Regions from separate parts of the Serratia liquefaciens ATCC 27592 genome, predicted to be linked through region 2. Evidence: predicted binding sites of a transcription regulator. Region 2 holds the regulator's gene; each other region holds the start of a gene.
What was found. The regulator sigma-54, encoded in region 2, starts transcription at its own class of promoters, with help from an activator protein. The targets are predictions, from matches to a motif close to GTTGGCACANNTTTCGCTNT.
Positions count from the first base shown of each region.

Region 1 (4,738 bases), 1.6 Mb from region 2:
AGGATAAAAATAAAAATATAGTGAACGTTAAAAAAACTGGCTTCACTCATCCGCTTACCAATTTTGAATAGGTTTGTACGTAGCAGCGATAAAAAATCAACGTACCCTTTCATTTTAATCCTTTTTTCCATGCAATCTTGGCGACCAATCTTCAACAGCCCCAGTGAGCAATCTTTTCATAAACAGTTTCCGCCAAGAGGCAACCAAGGGTAATTCCAACATACTGGTCAGGGTTTCTTCATCAAGAGATTTAGTAAAAATAACTTTCATTATCTCCTGCAAACTCCATTTATCATTGGTCCTGTTAATCAAGGTAATTTCATCGCCCAAACCGACATTTCCCTGCTGAATCACCCTGAAATACCAACCGGTGCGGTAGTTAATTTGTAGCATTTCCGAAAAATAGGGAATGTCGAATCTGTCATTTAACTTCCAACAGGGTAATCGACCTTGTGAAACCTCCACTACTGCCGTCCCTATGCTAAAAATGTCGCCGACAAAGACCTGGCTTTCATCCAAACCGATAGTGCTAAAATTCTCGCCAAATGCGCCGGCATTCTCGAAAAAGGGACAGTCGGGAAATTCTGCCTTCCACTTTTTATAATGTTCCAATGGATAAACGTGTACCGCCTTTTCCGGTCCGCCATGTACCTTCAGGTCGCCGATCTCATCACCCTCAATGCCTTCATAACCTACTGAAACCAGATGATTAACCTCTTTTTTGAATATGCCGGTAAAGCTGTCAGGACGAGTGAAAGGAACCACTTTTCCTACGTAAACAGAATTCACTATTCCTTTCATCGTTATCTCCCATTTAATACGTATTAATACAAATAAATAAAACAAACAGTACAAAACAAAGCCATTATAGAAAAAGCACTTGATAATGCAATTAATATAAGGTCAATAAAAACAGTGCATTACTTAAAAAGGGGGAATATCGTTAAAAAAGAAAAAGGGCGATGTCTCCATCGCCCTTTCTGCATCATCATTATTTTTCGAGTTATTTAGCGCACTGCCCTTCTTCAAGGCTTATTGGTTATAGGCACTCTCACCATGGCTGTTGACGTCCAGACCTTCGCGCTCCTGCTCTTCCGGTACGCGCAGCCCGACGATAGCACCTGCCACTTTGAAGGCAATGAAGGCGGCCACTCCAGACCATACCAGCGTGATCACCACGCTCAACAGTTGGATCCATACCTGATGTCCCATGGTAACGCCTTCTGCGTACCCGGTTCCGCCCAGCGAGGCGGAGGTGAACACGCCGGTCAGCAAGCATCCGACGATGCCGCATACGCCATGTACACCGAACACATCGCAGGTATCGTCCACTTTCAGCCATTTCTTCAGCGTGACCACGCCCCACAGACCGGCAATGCCACCGACCAGGCCGATAATCAACGCCCCGCCAACCCCTACGGTACCCGCAGCTGGCGTGATGGCAACCAGCCCGGCGATACAGCCGGAACAGGCCCCCAGCAGAGAAGGTTTACCGCGCACAATCCACTCGGCAAAAGTCCAGGAAAGAATAGCGCCTGCGGTTGCCACTACGGTGTTCAGGAAAGCCAGGGCCGCAATGCCGTTAGCCGCGCTGGCAGAACCGGCGTTAAAGCCGAACCAGCCGATATACAGGATAGAAGCGCCGGTAAATACCATCGGCAGGTTATGCGGTTTGAAAGCTTCCTTACCGAAACCAGCACGCTTGCCGAGCAGATAAGCGCCCACCAGGCCGGCACTTGCCGCATTGATATGCACCACGGTGCCGCCGGCAAAGTCCAACGCGCCATCAGCGGCCAGGAAGCCACCGCCCCACACCATGTGGGCAATCGGCAGGTAGGAAATGGTGAACCAGATAGCGGCGAAAATCACTACCGCCGAGAAGCGGATACGCTCGGCAAAGCCCCCCACCACCAGCGCGACGGTGATACAAGCGAATGAACACTGGAACGCTACGTGGATCATCTGGCTAAAGGTCCCGGTGACGCTGTCAATGCCAATGCCTTTCAGCATCGCCGTCTGGAAACCACCGAAGAAGGCATTACCTTCGCTGAACGCCAGACTGTAGCCATAAAGCACCCACAGAACACACACCAATGCGAAGGTGACGGTGACCTGGGTCAGCATGGAGAGCACGTTTTTGGAGCGCAGCAAACCACCGTAAAACAGAGCGACACCCGGCAAGGTCATGAACAGCACCAAAGCGGTGCAAATCATCATGAAGGCGTTGTCAGCCTTGTCTGCGACCGCCGGAGCGGCCAGGGCCAAAGAAGGAACCATGGTTACCGTACTCAGGCCCAACATGGATAAAAGTTTTTTCATTATCAATCCATCCCCATTACTTTACTGAGCCTGTGATTACAGTGCTGCTTCGTCTGTTTCGCCGGTGCGAATGCGAATGACACGTTGCAATTCGGCAACGAAAATTTTGCCGTCACCGATTTTGCCGGTGTACGCCGCTTTACTAATCACATCAACCACTTCATCCAACTGATCGTCGGCGATAGCGATGTCGATTTTTACTTTAGGTAAAAAGTTGACGCTGTATTCGGCTCCGCGATAGAGCTCAGCGTGCCCCTTCTGGCGACCAAAGCCTTTTACTTCGCTTACGGTCAGCCCCTGAATGCCTACAGAGGATAGGGCTTCACGCACGTCCTCCAGCTTGAATGGTTTAATCACCACGGTCACCAGCTTCATATTGCCCCTCCACGAATTAAGCCCAAACTCACCCCGGTACGAGACTTATAAAGCAAAGGCTATGCCACAAATGGTTTTGTACGCGGATTCAGCAAATTAACCGGCAGGATGGGGATCTGGCATGCAACGATCGGCTAACAACGCGCGACCAACTGATGGGCTGATTAAATATTGCGCACTAATTTGGTGCGTAGCGCGTCGAAAAAGTGCAGCGAGAGGGATTTTAAACGGACTTGTGCCTGTTTGTGGTGCGTGGCGACAAAAGAAAGGGGCCGTTAAAACGGCCCCCAGATCATGCGGGTTGTGTTTCTTCGCGATTGGCAGCGGCCAATTCTTCACCCACCAGTTGCAGCTGGTACATCTGGTAGTAACGCCCCTGCTGAGCCAACAGTTGCTGATGATTGCCCTGCTCGACCGCCTGACCCCGGTGCAGAACCAGAATGGAATCGGCATCGACAATGGTCGACAATCGGTGAGCGATCACCACCAGCGTGGTATGTTCACGAATCAAACGCAGTGCACGCTGAATCGCTTGCTCAGTGCCTGAATCGATATTGGCGGTCGCTTCGTCGAGGATCAGGATCTGCGGCGCCTGCACCAATACCCTGGCCATCGCCAATAGCTGTTTCTGGCCCACCGACAGGTTGTTACCCTGCTCGCCCAGCCGGGTGTGAATCCCCTGTGGGAAGCTGCGTACCAGCTCAGCCAATTGCACCGTTTCCAGCGCCTGCCACACTATCTCTTCACTGATGTTACGGCCCAGCGTAACGTTGGCCAGCACCGATTCGGCGATCACCACCGGATCCTGCTGCACCATTGCCACCCCCTGCCGCAACGTACGGTGCGACAGGCTGGCCAGCGGACGACCATCGAGACGGACTTCGCCCTGATTGACCGGGTAATACCCCATCAGCAGGTTGGCCAGCGTGCTCTTGCCGCTGCCGGTATGCCCCACCAACGCCACAAAACCCCGCGACGGCACCGACAGCGAAATATGCTGCAGCACCTTTTTGTCATCGCGGTAGGCAAAGCTCAGGTCTTCAATATCAATGCGGCCACTCTCGAGCGGGCGATCGTCCGTCCCATAGCTCTGTTGACGGCGATCCATCAGTTCGAAAATACGCTCGCCGGCCACCACCGCCTGCTGCAGAATCGACTGCTGCGACGTCAGCTCAATCAACGGCTCATTCAGACGCCCGAGGTAGTTGATAAAGGCATAGAGCACGCCCACGCCAATGCTTCCCTCACCGCTGAAGCCAAACAACATCAGCAGGCCACACAGCACCAGCGCCGAAAACAGGCTGAGCAGCGGACGCAACAGGAAACCATCCAGCCGCAGAGTCTGCATACGCGCGGTGTAGTGCGAACGGCTGGCGGCGCTCATGCGTTCACCAAAGCGGATCTGCTGGCGAAACTGCTGGATCACGCCCATGCCGTTGATCACTTCGTTAAAGCCGTCGTTGATGTCTGCCAGATAGCTGCGCACCCGGCGCACAATCGGGATGCTGTAGTATTGGTAAATGCCCATCACCACAAACACCGCCGGGAAGATGCAGATCGCCACCAGCGCCATACGCCAGTCCAGGCTGAACATCGCCACCAGCATGGCGCCAATCAGCGCAGCGCTTTTCAATACGGTGGACACTACCATGACGTACAGGTCTTTAATCACCTCGGTGTCATTGGTCACTCGCGAGATCAACTGCCCCACCGGCTGCGTATCAAAAGCGCTGAGCGGCTGACGCAACGCGGCGTCCATCACGTCGGTACGCAGGCGTTGAACCACCCCGACCGCGGCCTGATTGAACAACAACGCTTGAAAATAGTGCAGCGCCGCCGCCAACAGCTCCAGCAGAATATAGGCCGCCGCCAGCCCGCAGACGATCATCAGCGGCAACTGGCCCTTAGCCACATAGTTATCGATAAAATAACTGATCAGGATCGGCCCGGCGACTTCCGCTGCCGCCGCAACCCACAACATCAACACCGCCAGCCCCAGAGGTTTGCGGTATGGCGATCCATAAGCCAGCAACCGTTTCAGCGT
Region 1 covers NC_021741.1:1,033,165-1,037,902, reverse strand. The annotation lists gene asd (archaetidylserine decarboxylase) at 1-113, opposite strand, end outside; gene M495_RS04750 (MOSC domain-containing protein) at 115-801, opposite strand; gene amtB (ammonium transporter AmtB) at 1,033-2,319, opposite strand; gene glnK (P-II family nitrogen regulator) at 2,356-2,694, opposite strand; gene M495_RS04735 (SmdB family multidrug efflux ABC transporter permease/ATP-binding protein) at 2,987-4,738, opposite strand, start outside.
Region 1: glnK (P-II family nitrogen regulator) is a predicted target of sigma-54. The motif match lies at 2,744-2,763, and genes of this name have one in related genera.

Region 2 (4,738 bases):
TAGTGTACAATCCGACCGGCAAGCTGAGTTACAAGCTGGTGGCCGAAGACGTAAAATACTACACCGCCGATGAATTAAGCTGGTTCACCCAGCCGGTGATGACGCTGTTTGATGAAAACGCGGTGGCCACCTGGTCAGTTCGCGCCGACCGCGCCAAACTGACTAAAGACCGGATGCTGTATCTTTACGGCCACGTCGAGGTGAACAGCCTGACCACCACGTCGCAGCTGGAAAAAATTAAAACAGACAATGCTCAGGTGAACCTGGTGACCCAGGATGTGTCTTCGGATGACGAAGTGACACTTTACGGGACGAACTTCACCTCTAACGGCATGAAAATGCGTGGGAACCTGCGGGCCAAGACCGCTGAGCTGATTGATAAGGTTAAGACCAACTATGAAATTCAAAACCAACAAACCAAGCCGTAATCTGTTAATCGGCAGCTTGATTTTGGCCGCCAGCGCCCCCGCATGGGCGCTGAAGTCCGACTCCAATCAGCCGGTGAGCATCGACTCGCTGAAACAGTCTCTGGACATGCAGAGCAACGTCAGCACCTTTACCGATAACGTGGTGATCAAGCAAGGCACCATCGATATCAAAGCGGACAAAGTCGTGGTCACCCGCCCGGGCGGCGATCAGAACAAAACCTATATTGAAGCTTTCGGCAACCCGGTAACCTTCTATCAGATGCAAGACAGCGGCAAGCCGGTGAAAGGCCACGCTCAGAAGGTGCGTTACGATGTGGCGTCTCAGTTGGTGACCCTGACCGGGAACGCCTACCTGGAACAGCTCGACAGCAACGTCAAGGGCGATCGCATCACCTACCTGGTGCAACAGCAGCAAATGCAGGCGTTTAGCGATAAAGGCAAGCGCGTGACTACGGTTCTGGTACCGTCGCAGTTGCAAGACAAAAACGGGCAAAACAAGAGTAACTAATCACTTATGGCTACACTCATCGCAGAAAACCTGGCGAAAGCCTACAAGGGCCGCAAAGTCGTTGAAGACGTCAGCCTGAAAGTGAAATCCGGCGAGATCGTCGGCCTGCTGGGGCCAAACGGCGCCGGCAAGACCACCACGTTCTACATGGTGGTCGGTATCGTTCAGCGTGACGCCGGACGTATCGTGATTGACGAAGAAGACATCAGCCTGCTGCCGCTGCACGCCCGTGCGCGTCGTGGCATCGGCTATCTGCCGCAGGAAGCCTCGATCTTCCGCCGCCTGAGCGTTTACGACAACCTGATGGCGGTGCTGGAGATCCGTGACGATCTCAGCAGCGAACAGCGGGCGGACCGTGCGGTGGAGCTGATGGAAGAGTTCCATATCTCCCATCTGCGCGACAATCTGGGCCAGGCGCTGTCCGGTGGCGAACGTCGCCGCGTGGAGATCGCCCGTGCGCTGGCGGCTAACCCGAAATTCATCCTGCTGGATGAACCCTTCGCTGGGGTTGACCCGATTTCCGTTATCGACATTAAAAAAATTATCGAGCACTTGCGTGACAGCGGCCTGGGCGTGCTGATCACCGACCACAACGTGCGCGAAACGCTGGACGTGTGTGAACGCGCCTATATCGTCAGCCAGGGCAAACTGATTGCTCACGGTACGCCGGATGCTATTCTGGCCGATGAGCAGGTAAAACGCGTTTATCTGGGCGAAGAATTCCGCCTCTGAGTACCGGCGCGTCCTGATGGGCGACTGTTAACGGAAGTAGACTGAAGAATATGAAGCAAGGTTTGCAACTCAGGTTTAGCCAACAACTGGCCATGACCCCCCAGCTCCAGCAGGCCATACGCCTGCTGCAGTTGTCCACGCTTGAGCTCCAGCAGGAGATACAGCTGGCGTTAGAGAGCAATCCACTGCTTGAACAGACCGATCTGCACGAAGAAATCGACGCGAAAGAGACGACCGAAACCGAAGGTTTGGATACCCGGGAGGCGCTGGAACAAAAGGACATGCCCGAAGAGCTGCCGCTGGACGCCACCTGGGACGAGATCTATACCGCCGGAACTCCGTCAGGAACTCGCACCGATTACAGTGACGACGAACTGCCGGTGTATCAGGGTGAAACCACCCAAACCCTGCAGGATTACCTGATGTGGCAGGTGGATCTGACGCCGTTTTCCGATACCGATGCTGCCATTGCCACCTCGATCGTCGACGCCGTCGATGACACCGGCTATCTCACCGTGCCGCTGGAAGACATTCTGGAGAGCATGGGTGACGAGAATGTGACAATGGACGAAGTCGAGGCGGTATTGAAACGCGTACAGCGGTTTGATCCGGTTGGCGTCGCGGCGCGCGACCTACGCGATTGTCTGCTGGTTCAGCTCTCCCAATACGCCCAAGACACGCCTTACCTGGCGGAAGCGCGCCTGATCATCAGCGAACATCTGGACTTGCTGGCTAACCACGACTTTCGCAGCCTGATGCGAACAACGCGCTCAAAAGAAGATACACTGAAAGAAGCGATGTTGCTGATCCAGTCACTCGATCCGCGTCCAGGCCAGTCGATCAACACCGGCGAATCTGAGTACGTGATCCCGGACGTGCTGGTCCGCAAAGTGCAGGATGTGTGGACGGTCGAGCTCAACAGCGACAGCATCCCAAGGCTGAAGATCAATCAGCAGTATGCTGCGCTGGGCAATAGCGCGCGTAACGACAGCGACGGTCAGTACATCCGCAGCAATTTGCAGGAAGCGAAATGGCTGATCAAGAGCCTGGAAAGCCGCAACGACACCCTGCTGAAAGTTTCGCGCTGCATCGTCGAGCAGCAGCAGGCGTTCTTTGAGCAAGGCGCGGAATTTATGAAGCCCATGGTGCTGGCGGATATCGCTCAGGCCGTGGAGATGCATGAATCGACAATCTCACGCGTGACCACGCAGAAGTTTTTGCACAGTCCGCGCGGCATTTTCGAATTGAAATATTTCTTCTCAAGCCACGTGAATACCGACAGCGGGGGCGAAGCTTCCTCTACGGCGATCCGGGCGGTGGTGAAGAAATTGATTGCGGCGGAAAACCCCGCCAAACCGCTCAGCGACAGCAAGCTGGCTACCCTGCTCTCCGATCAGGGGATCATCGTGGCGCGGCGTACCGTCGCCAAGTACCGAGAGTCTTTGTCCATCCCGCCGTCCAACCAGCGTAAACAGTTGGTTTGACCTCTATTGAGAAGGAAGACACTATGCAGCTCAACATTACCGGACACCACATCGAAATCACCGAACCTTTGCGTGAGTTCGTGAACACCAAGTTCGCCAAACTCGAACAGTATTTTGACCGCATAAATCAGGTGTATGTCGTGCTTAGTGTGGAAAAAGTGCAGCAGATTGCGGAAGCGACGGTGCACGTGAATGGAGGCGAGTTGCACGCCACCTCGGAAGACGAGAACATGTATGCGGCAATTGATACCCTGATCGACAAACTGGCGCGTCAATTGAACAAACATAAAGACAAACTGAAACAACACTGACATTCTGGGCCGTTTCCGTCAGCGGGTACGGCTCAAACGTAGCCTCGGCCATCGGCGCGTTACCTGTTTGGGTACGCGCCGATAAGCCATCAGGGTTAAACAAGGCGAAAAATCACCTCACAAGCCTGCTTGCTGGTGTGGTTTTAAGTGAAGATGAGATGAACAACGAAACAATGCAGTTAAGCTCGGTATTAAATATCGAGTGCACCAGAAGCTCCGTACATTGCACCAGCAAGAAACGGGCTTTGGAAATTATCAGCGAACTGGCCGCCAAACAGCTCAATCTGTCACCACAGGTGGTGTTTGACGCGGTTCTCACCCGCGAGCGCATGGGCAGCACCGGTATCGGCAACGGTATCGCCATCCCCCATGGCAAACTGGAAGAGGACACACTGCGGGCCGTTGGCGTGTTTATTCGTCTCGACCAACCTATCGCCTTCGACGCCATTGATAACCAGCCGGTCGATCTGCTGTTCGCCCTGCTGGTGCCGGCCGACCAATGTAAAACCCATCTGCATACCCTGTCTCTGGTCGCCAAGCGTCTGGCCGACAAAACAGTATGCCGCCGCCTGCGCGCGGCGCAAAGTGACGAAGAGCTTTACCAAATCATCACCGAGTAACGCCCGGCTGGCGTGACTTCCAGCCCGGATAACGATACTGTTTAGCCATGATGGATTCCGGTTCAGGCCGGAATAATAAAGTTTCTAACGGTGGCGATAAACGCCACTGAGATGCCAGGGGGAGTTGCCACATGGTGCTGATGATTGTCAGCGGCCGTTCCGGTTCAGGGAAATCCGTCGCCTTGCGGGCGCTGGAAGACATGGGTTTTTACTGCGTTGATAACCTGCCCGTGGTACTGCTGCCGCAGCTTGCCAATACGCTGGCGGAACGCAACAGCTCCGCGGCGGTAAGCATCGACGTGCGTAACATGCCGGAATCGCCGGAAGTGTTTGAATATGCGATGACCCAACTGCCGGACAGCTTTTCGCCGCAGTTGCTGTTCCTTGATGCCGACCGTAACACACTGATTCGTCGTTACAGTGATACTCGTCGCTTACACCCGCTGTCCAGCAAGAATCTGTCGCTGGAAAGCGCCATCGATGAAGAAAGCGATCTGCTGGAACCACTGCGTTCACGAGCCGATCTGATCATCGACACCTCGGAAATGTCGGTGCATGAACTGGCCGAAATGCTGCGTACCCGTTTACTGGGCAAACGCGAGCGCGAGCTGACCATGGTGTTTGAATCCTTCGGCTTTAAGCACGGTATCCCGAT
Region 2 covers NC_021741.1:4,629,271-4,634,008, forward strand. The annotation lists gene lptC (LPS export ABC transporter periplasmic protein LptC) at 1-428, shown strand, start outside; gene lptA (lipopolysaccharide ABC transporter substrate-binding protein LptA) at 397-936, shown strand; gene lptB (LPS export ABC transporter ATP-binding protein) at 943-1,668, shown strand; gene rpoN (RNA polymerase factor sigma-54) at 1,719-3,152, shown strand; gene hpf (ribosome hibernation promoting factor) at 3,176-3,463, shown strand; gene ptsN (PTS IIA-like nitrogen regulatory protein PtsN) at 3,622-4,083, shown strand; gene rapZ (RNase adapter RapZ) at 4,215-4,738, shown strand, end outside.

Region 3 (4,738 bases), 2.1 Mb from region 2:
GGAGTAATGCCCAACCTCACGCACGGTACAGAGCACCAGTGGGTAATCTGCATCCGGGATCTCGGCCGGCGCACGCCAGGTGGTGGCGAACAGTTGCCCTTTACCGGACGGCGTTGTGAACTGGTTACCCTGATACAGGTACGGCGTCCCTTGGCTTTCCAGCGAAGTGCAAGGCCATTGCACGTGACCGAGCTCGCCCATTTTTTCGTAAGTGGCGCCGTAAAACAGCGGGCAGAGTTCGCGCATTTCGTCCCAGATCTGCTGGTTATCCTCATAGTGCATCGGATAGCCCATTTCGCTGGCCAACAGGCTGATGATTTCCCAGTCGCGCTTGACGTTGTACTGCGGCTCAATGGCTTTTTCGAAACGCTGGAACCCGCGATCGGCGCAGGAGAAGACGCCGCCATGTTCGCCCCAGGAGGTGGCAGGCAAGATCACATCCGCCTGTTCGGCGGTTTTGGTCATAAAGATGTCTTGCACCACCACAAATTCCAGCGCTTCGAACGCGCTGCGCACCAGGCTCAGATCGGCCTCGGTCTGCAAGGGATCTTCCCCCATGATGTAGTAGGCCTTCACTTTGCCTTCATGCACCAGGTGCGGGATTTCGGTGATGCGATAGCCGACGTTGGGATCCATTTTTGTGGCGTCGATTCCCCAGGCTGCGGCGAATTTGGCGCGCACGGCCGCATCGGTAACCGCTTGATATCCAGGGAATTCATTGGGCAGCACGCCCATATCGCAGGCACCCTGTACGTTGTTCTGCCCACGTACCGGGCCGACACCCACGTTGGCGCGGCCCAAATTGCCGGTGAGCAGCGCCAAACTGGCGAGGCCTTTGACCACGTCAACCGCCTGGCCGAATTGGGTCACGCCCATGCCCCACATGATGGTGGCCGAAGGGGCGCTGGCATAGGTGCGCATGGCCTGGCGGATCTGCTGTGCGGTCACGCCGGTCAGGTGTTCCACCGCTTCTGGCGCATAATCCGCCAGTTGCTGCCGGTAGGCCTCGAATCCCTCGGTGTATTTGGCCACGTAATCGCGGTCATAAAGATTCTCTTCAATCAGCACGTAGGCGAACGCATTCACCAGCGCCATGTTGCAGCCGTTCTTGATCTGCAGATGCTGGTCGGCAATACGTGCAGTTTCTATCCGGCGCGGGTCGCACACGACGATCTGTGCGCCTTTCTCTTTAGCCTTCAGCACCCGGCGCGCCACGATGGGGTGCGAGTCGGCACAGTTGTAACCGATGATCAGCAGACACTTGGAGTTTTCGATATCGCCAATCGAGTTACTCATGGCACCGTTACCGAGCGTGGCCTGCAAACCCGCGACCGAAGGCCCGTGGCAGACGCGGGCACAGCAGTCGACGTTATTGGTGCCGATCACCGCGCGGGCGAACTTCTGCATCACATAGTTGGTTTCATTGCCGGTCCCGCGAGAGGAACCGGTGTGCATGATGGCGCTGGCACCGTGCTGGTCTTTAATCTGCTGCAGCCGCTGTGCGGTATAGCTGATCGCTTCATCCCAACTGACGGCCTCAAACTTGCCGCCTTTCTGCCGCCGAATCAGCGGCTGGCTCAGACGCGGGGTCAACAGTTTGGTGTCGTTCAGGAAGTCCCAGCCGTAATAGCCTTTCAGACACAGTTCACCCTGATTGGTCACGCCGTCAGCCGCCTCGGCGCGAATGATTTTGCCGTTATCGACCACCAGTTTCATTTTGCAGCCTGCACCGCAGTAAGGGCAGACGGTTGTGATTTTTTTCATCGGTTCAGTTCCTAAAACAGTGACGACATTGTGTCGAGCGCGGCGCGGCGGCGCTTCTCGGCGTTCATTTCCTGCAGCATGTTGCGATCGACGCAGTGCAACGCATTGGTTGGGCAGGTTTCCATGCAGGCCGGGCCGCTGTCGCGACCGATGCACAGGTCACATTTATGGGCTTCGGCTTTCTCGGAGGTGGCGCTCATCATGGCGCCGTTCTGGCGGACCACCGGACGGGTGATCACTTCCATGGCGCCGTAGGGACAGGCCACGACGCAGGTTTTGCAGCCGATGCAGCGTTCCTGCATCACCAGGACCATGCCGTTGGTGCGGCTGATGGCACCGTTAGGACAGACGTTGGCGCAGGGGGCGTCCTCGCACTGGCGGCAAAGCACGGCGGTGCTGACGTTGACGCCTTTAATCACATGCAGGCGCGGGGCAAAGCTGGTGGCGTTCAACGCCGAAATATCCTGGCTTTCGCTGTGCGCCATCACGCAGGCAATTTCACAGGTACGGCAGCCGATGCATTTTTTGGGATCGGCGATGATAAACCGGTTCATCAATAACTCCTGGGTTACCCTTCATCCGGGTATGGCAAAAGAGAGGTCGTGGCTCTGGTTAAGCATAAAACATGCCAATATTGAAAATACTTAAAAAGCAGAGGGTTATCTTTTTATGGCGCCGGGGTCGACAGCAGGTCGACAGAAATGACGATGCCGCGTCAGACATTCGTCACCTCCAGCTGCGGATAACCGCCATTGTCTGCCCAGTGAAACAAGCGTTGATGGAGCACCGTCACCGCCTGTTTCACCGCCGCGCTGATCGGGTAATAAAACGCCACCACTTCGGGCTGAATGCCGATAAAGGTAATTTCCGCTATGTCTTCGCGCAGTTGGTCGATCAGAAAGTTAAGCGGCAGGTTATGCGTCGTCATGATGAACATGGCGGCAATGTCTTTTTCGTCGATCACCCGTGTTTCACCCGGCGCGAGCCCCATGTCGGTGGCGTCGACGATCACCAGGCGATCAGGGCGCAGCGCGCGGATATGCCCGATGTCATTTTCCGGTGCCGCGCCGCCGTCAATCACCTGCCAACCCGCGGGGGGATGACCGGCACAGAGTTCAGCCAGCAGCGGCCCGGCACCGTCATCTCCCATCATGCAGTTGCCCACACACAATAAAACGTCAGTCATCATGCCTCCGGACCATCAGGTAAATGGCGGGTTCGTTTTCAATCGATTGAAGCAGGGCGATCAGCTGTTGGCTCCAGCTTTGCTGTTCAGTGTTCATACGCGGCGCCGCGTGGCTCAACGCCGTGGCCAACAGGTGGGTATGGCTGTTGTCGATACAGATTTCGCCAAACCGATCGACCCCTTCCAGTTTGCGCCGTGCGGTGCTGCCCGCAGGCAACTGCGCTATCCAGGCACGAAACCCCGCCAGCGGGCAGCTGAGTTTGGCTTCCAGGCAGTCGATCACCCCCAGATGATGGCCGATCGCCAGGCTGTAATAGATCACCTCCTGGGCCTTCGGCGGGGCCTTTTTCTCCTGCACAAACTTGCGGCTAAGGGAGTAAAACACCACCTGCCCTTGGGAATCGGTCATAGCCGCAGCTCCCCACGCAGCACCCGTTGATAAATGCCCTGCAGGTTGCCGACAATTTCATTCAGGCGCAGGTCATCTTGCTGGTGCAGATAAGCGGCGATGCGCTGTTCGACCGGTTCTGGTGTCTCTGCTGCCAGCAGTTGCATGAACTGGTCGGCGATTTGGCGACCATAGCGGTAACCGGCCATACGCCGGGCTTCGCGATCCAGCAGCACTCGCAGCGGCTGGGGCAGTTGCGGGTGCAACAGGCGCGTAGCTTCACCGTCGGTTTCATCATGCTGGTGGCCTTTGATTTTCTGATCCAGCAGGCCCAGCGCCATGGCGAAACCGTAAATGGTCGCCGCCGGCGTCGGCGGGCAGCCGGGAATATAGACATCGACCGGAACGATGCGATCGGTACCGCCCCACACGCAGTAAAGATCGTGGAAGATACCGCCGCTGTTGCCACAGGCACCGTAGGAGATGCTGATTTTAGGATCGGGTGAGGCCTGCCAGGCGCGGATCGCCGGAATGCGCATGGCGCGGGTCACTGCACCGGTGAACAACAGAATATCGGCATGTCTGGGGGAAGGAACCACTTTGATGCCGAAACGTTCCGCGTCGAACAGCGGTGAAATGGCAGCGAAAATCTCAATTTCGCAGCCATTACAGCCGCCGCAGTCCACCCGATAGACATAGGCCGAGCGGCGGATATCCTGCAGCAGGGTGGTTTTCAGCTTGGCGATGCTGTCATCGAGGGTGATTGGCACCGGCAGGCCATTTTCATCACGTGGTCCAATCAATGGCGAATTCATGAGATGACCTCCCGGGTCAAATGGCGGCCGATATCAATACGATCGGCCTGGGTCAGATTCTGCTGCTGTTTGCAGGCCGGGCAGGTTTCAAACTGCGCACGGCGGGTTGCCGCCTCCGAGCTGCTCAACCCGAGCAACGCCATCGCATAATCAATTTCCTTTTGCGCCGCATAGGGTTTGCCGCACTGTCGGCAATGACAAATGGCGAAGTCGGCTTGTTCGTACAGATCCTCTTTACGCCACACTGCCAGTTCGAACTGCTGCGAAAGCCGAATGGCGGCGGTTGGGCACACTTCCTCGCAGCGGGCGCAAAAGATGCAGCGCCCAAGAAACAGCTGCCAGCGCAAGGTGCCGCTGTTGAGATCGGGGGTCATGCTCAACGCGTTGGACGGACAGGCGTTGGCACAGGCACCACAGGCTATGCACTGCTGTGGGCTGTATTCGGGCTTGCCGCGAAAGTTCGGATCAATGGCCAACGGCTGGGCCGGATAGGCGACAGTGGCCGGGCCGGTCTTCAGCACTTTTTTAATCAGTTTCAGCATGATGGGCTCCGGTTAGAACGGCTTGTTTTTCCGCTCGATGCCG
Region 3 covers NC_021741.1:2,535,050-2,539,787, forward strand. The annotation lists gene fdhF (formate dehydrogenase subunit alpha) at 1-1,764, opposite strand, end outside; gene hydN (electron transport protein HydN) at 1,776-2,318, opposite strand; gene hycI (hydrogenase maturation peptidase HycI) at 2,480-2,950, opposite strand; gene M495_RS11885 (formate hydrogenlyase maturation HycH family protein) at 2,943-3,359, opposite strand; gene M495_RS11890 (NADH-quinone oxidoreductase subunit B family protein) at 3,356-4,153, opposite strand; gene M495_RS11895 (formate hydrogenlyase complex iron-sulfur subunit) at 4,150-4,695, opposite strand; gene M495_RS11900 (hydrogenase large subunit) at 4,708-4,738, opposite strand, start outside.
Region 3: hydN (electron transport protein HydN) is a predicted target of sigma-54. The motif match lies at 2,378-2,397, and genes of this name have one in related genera.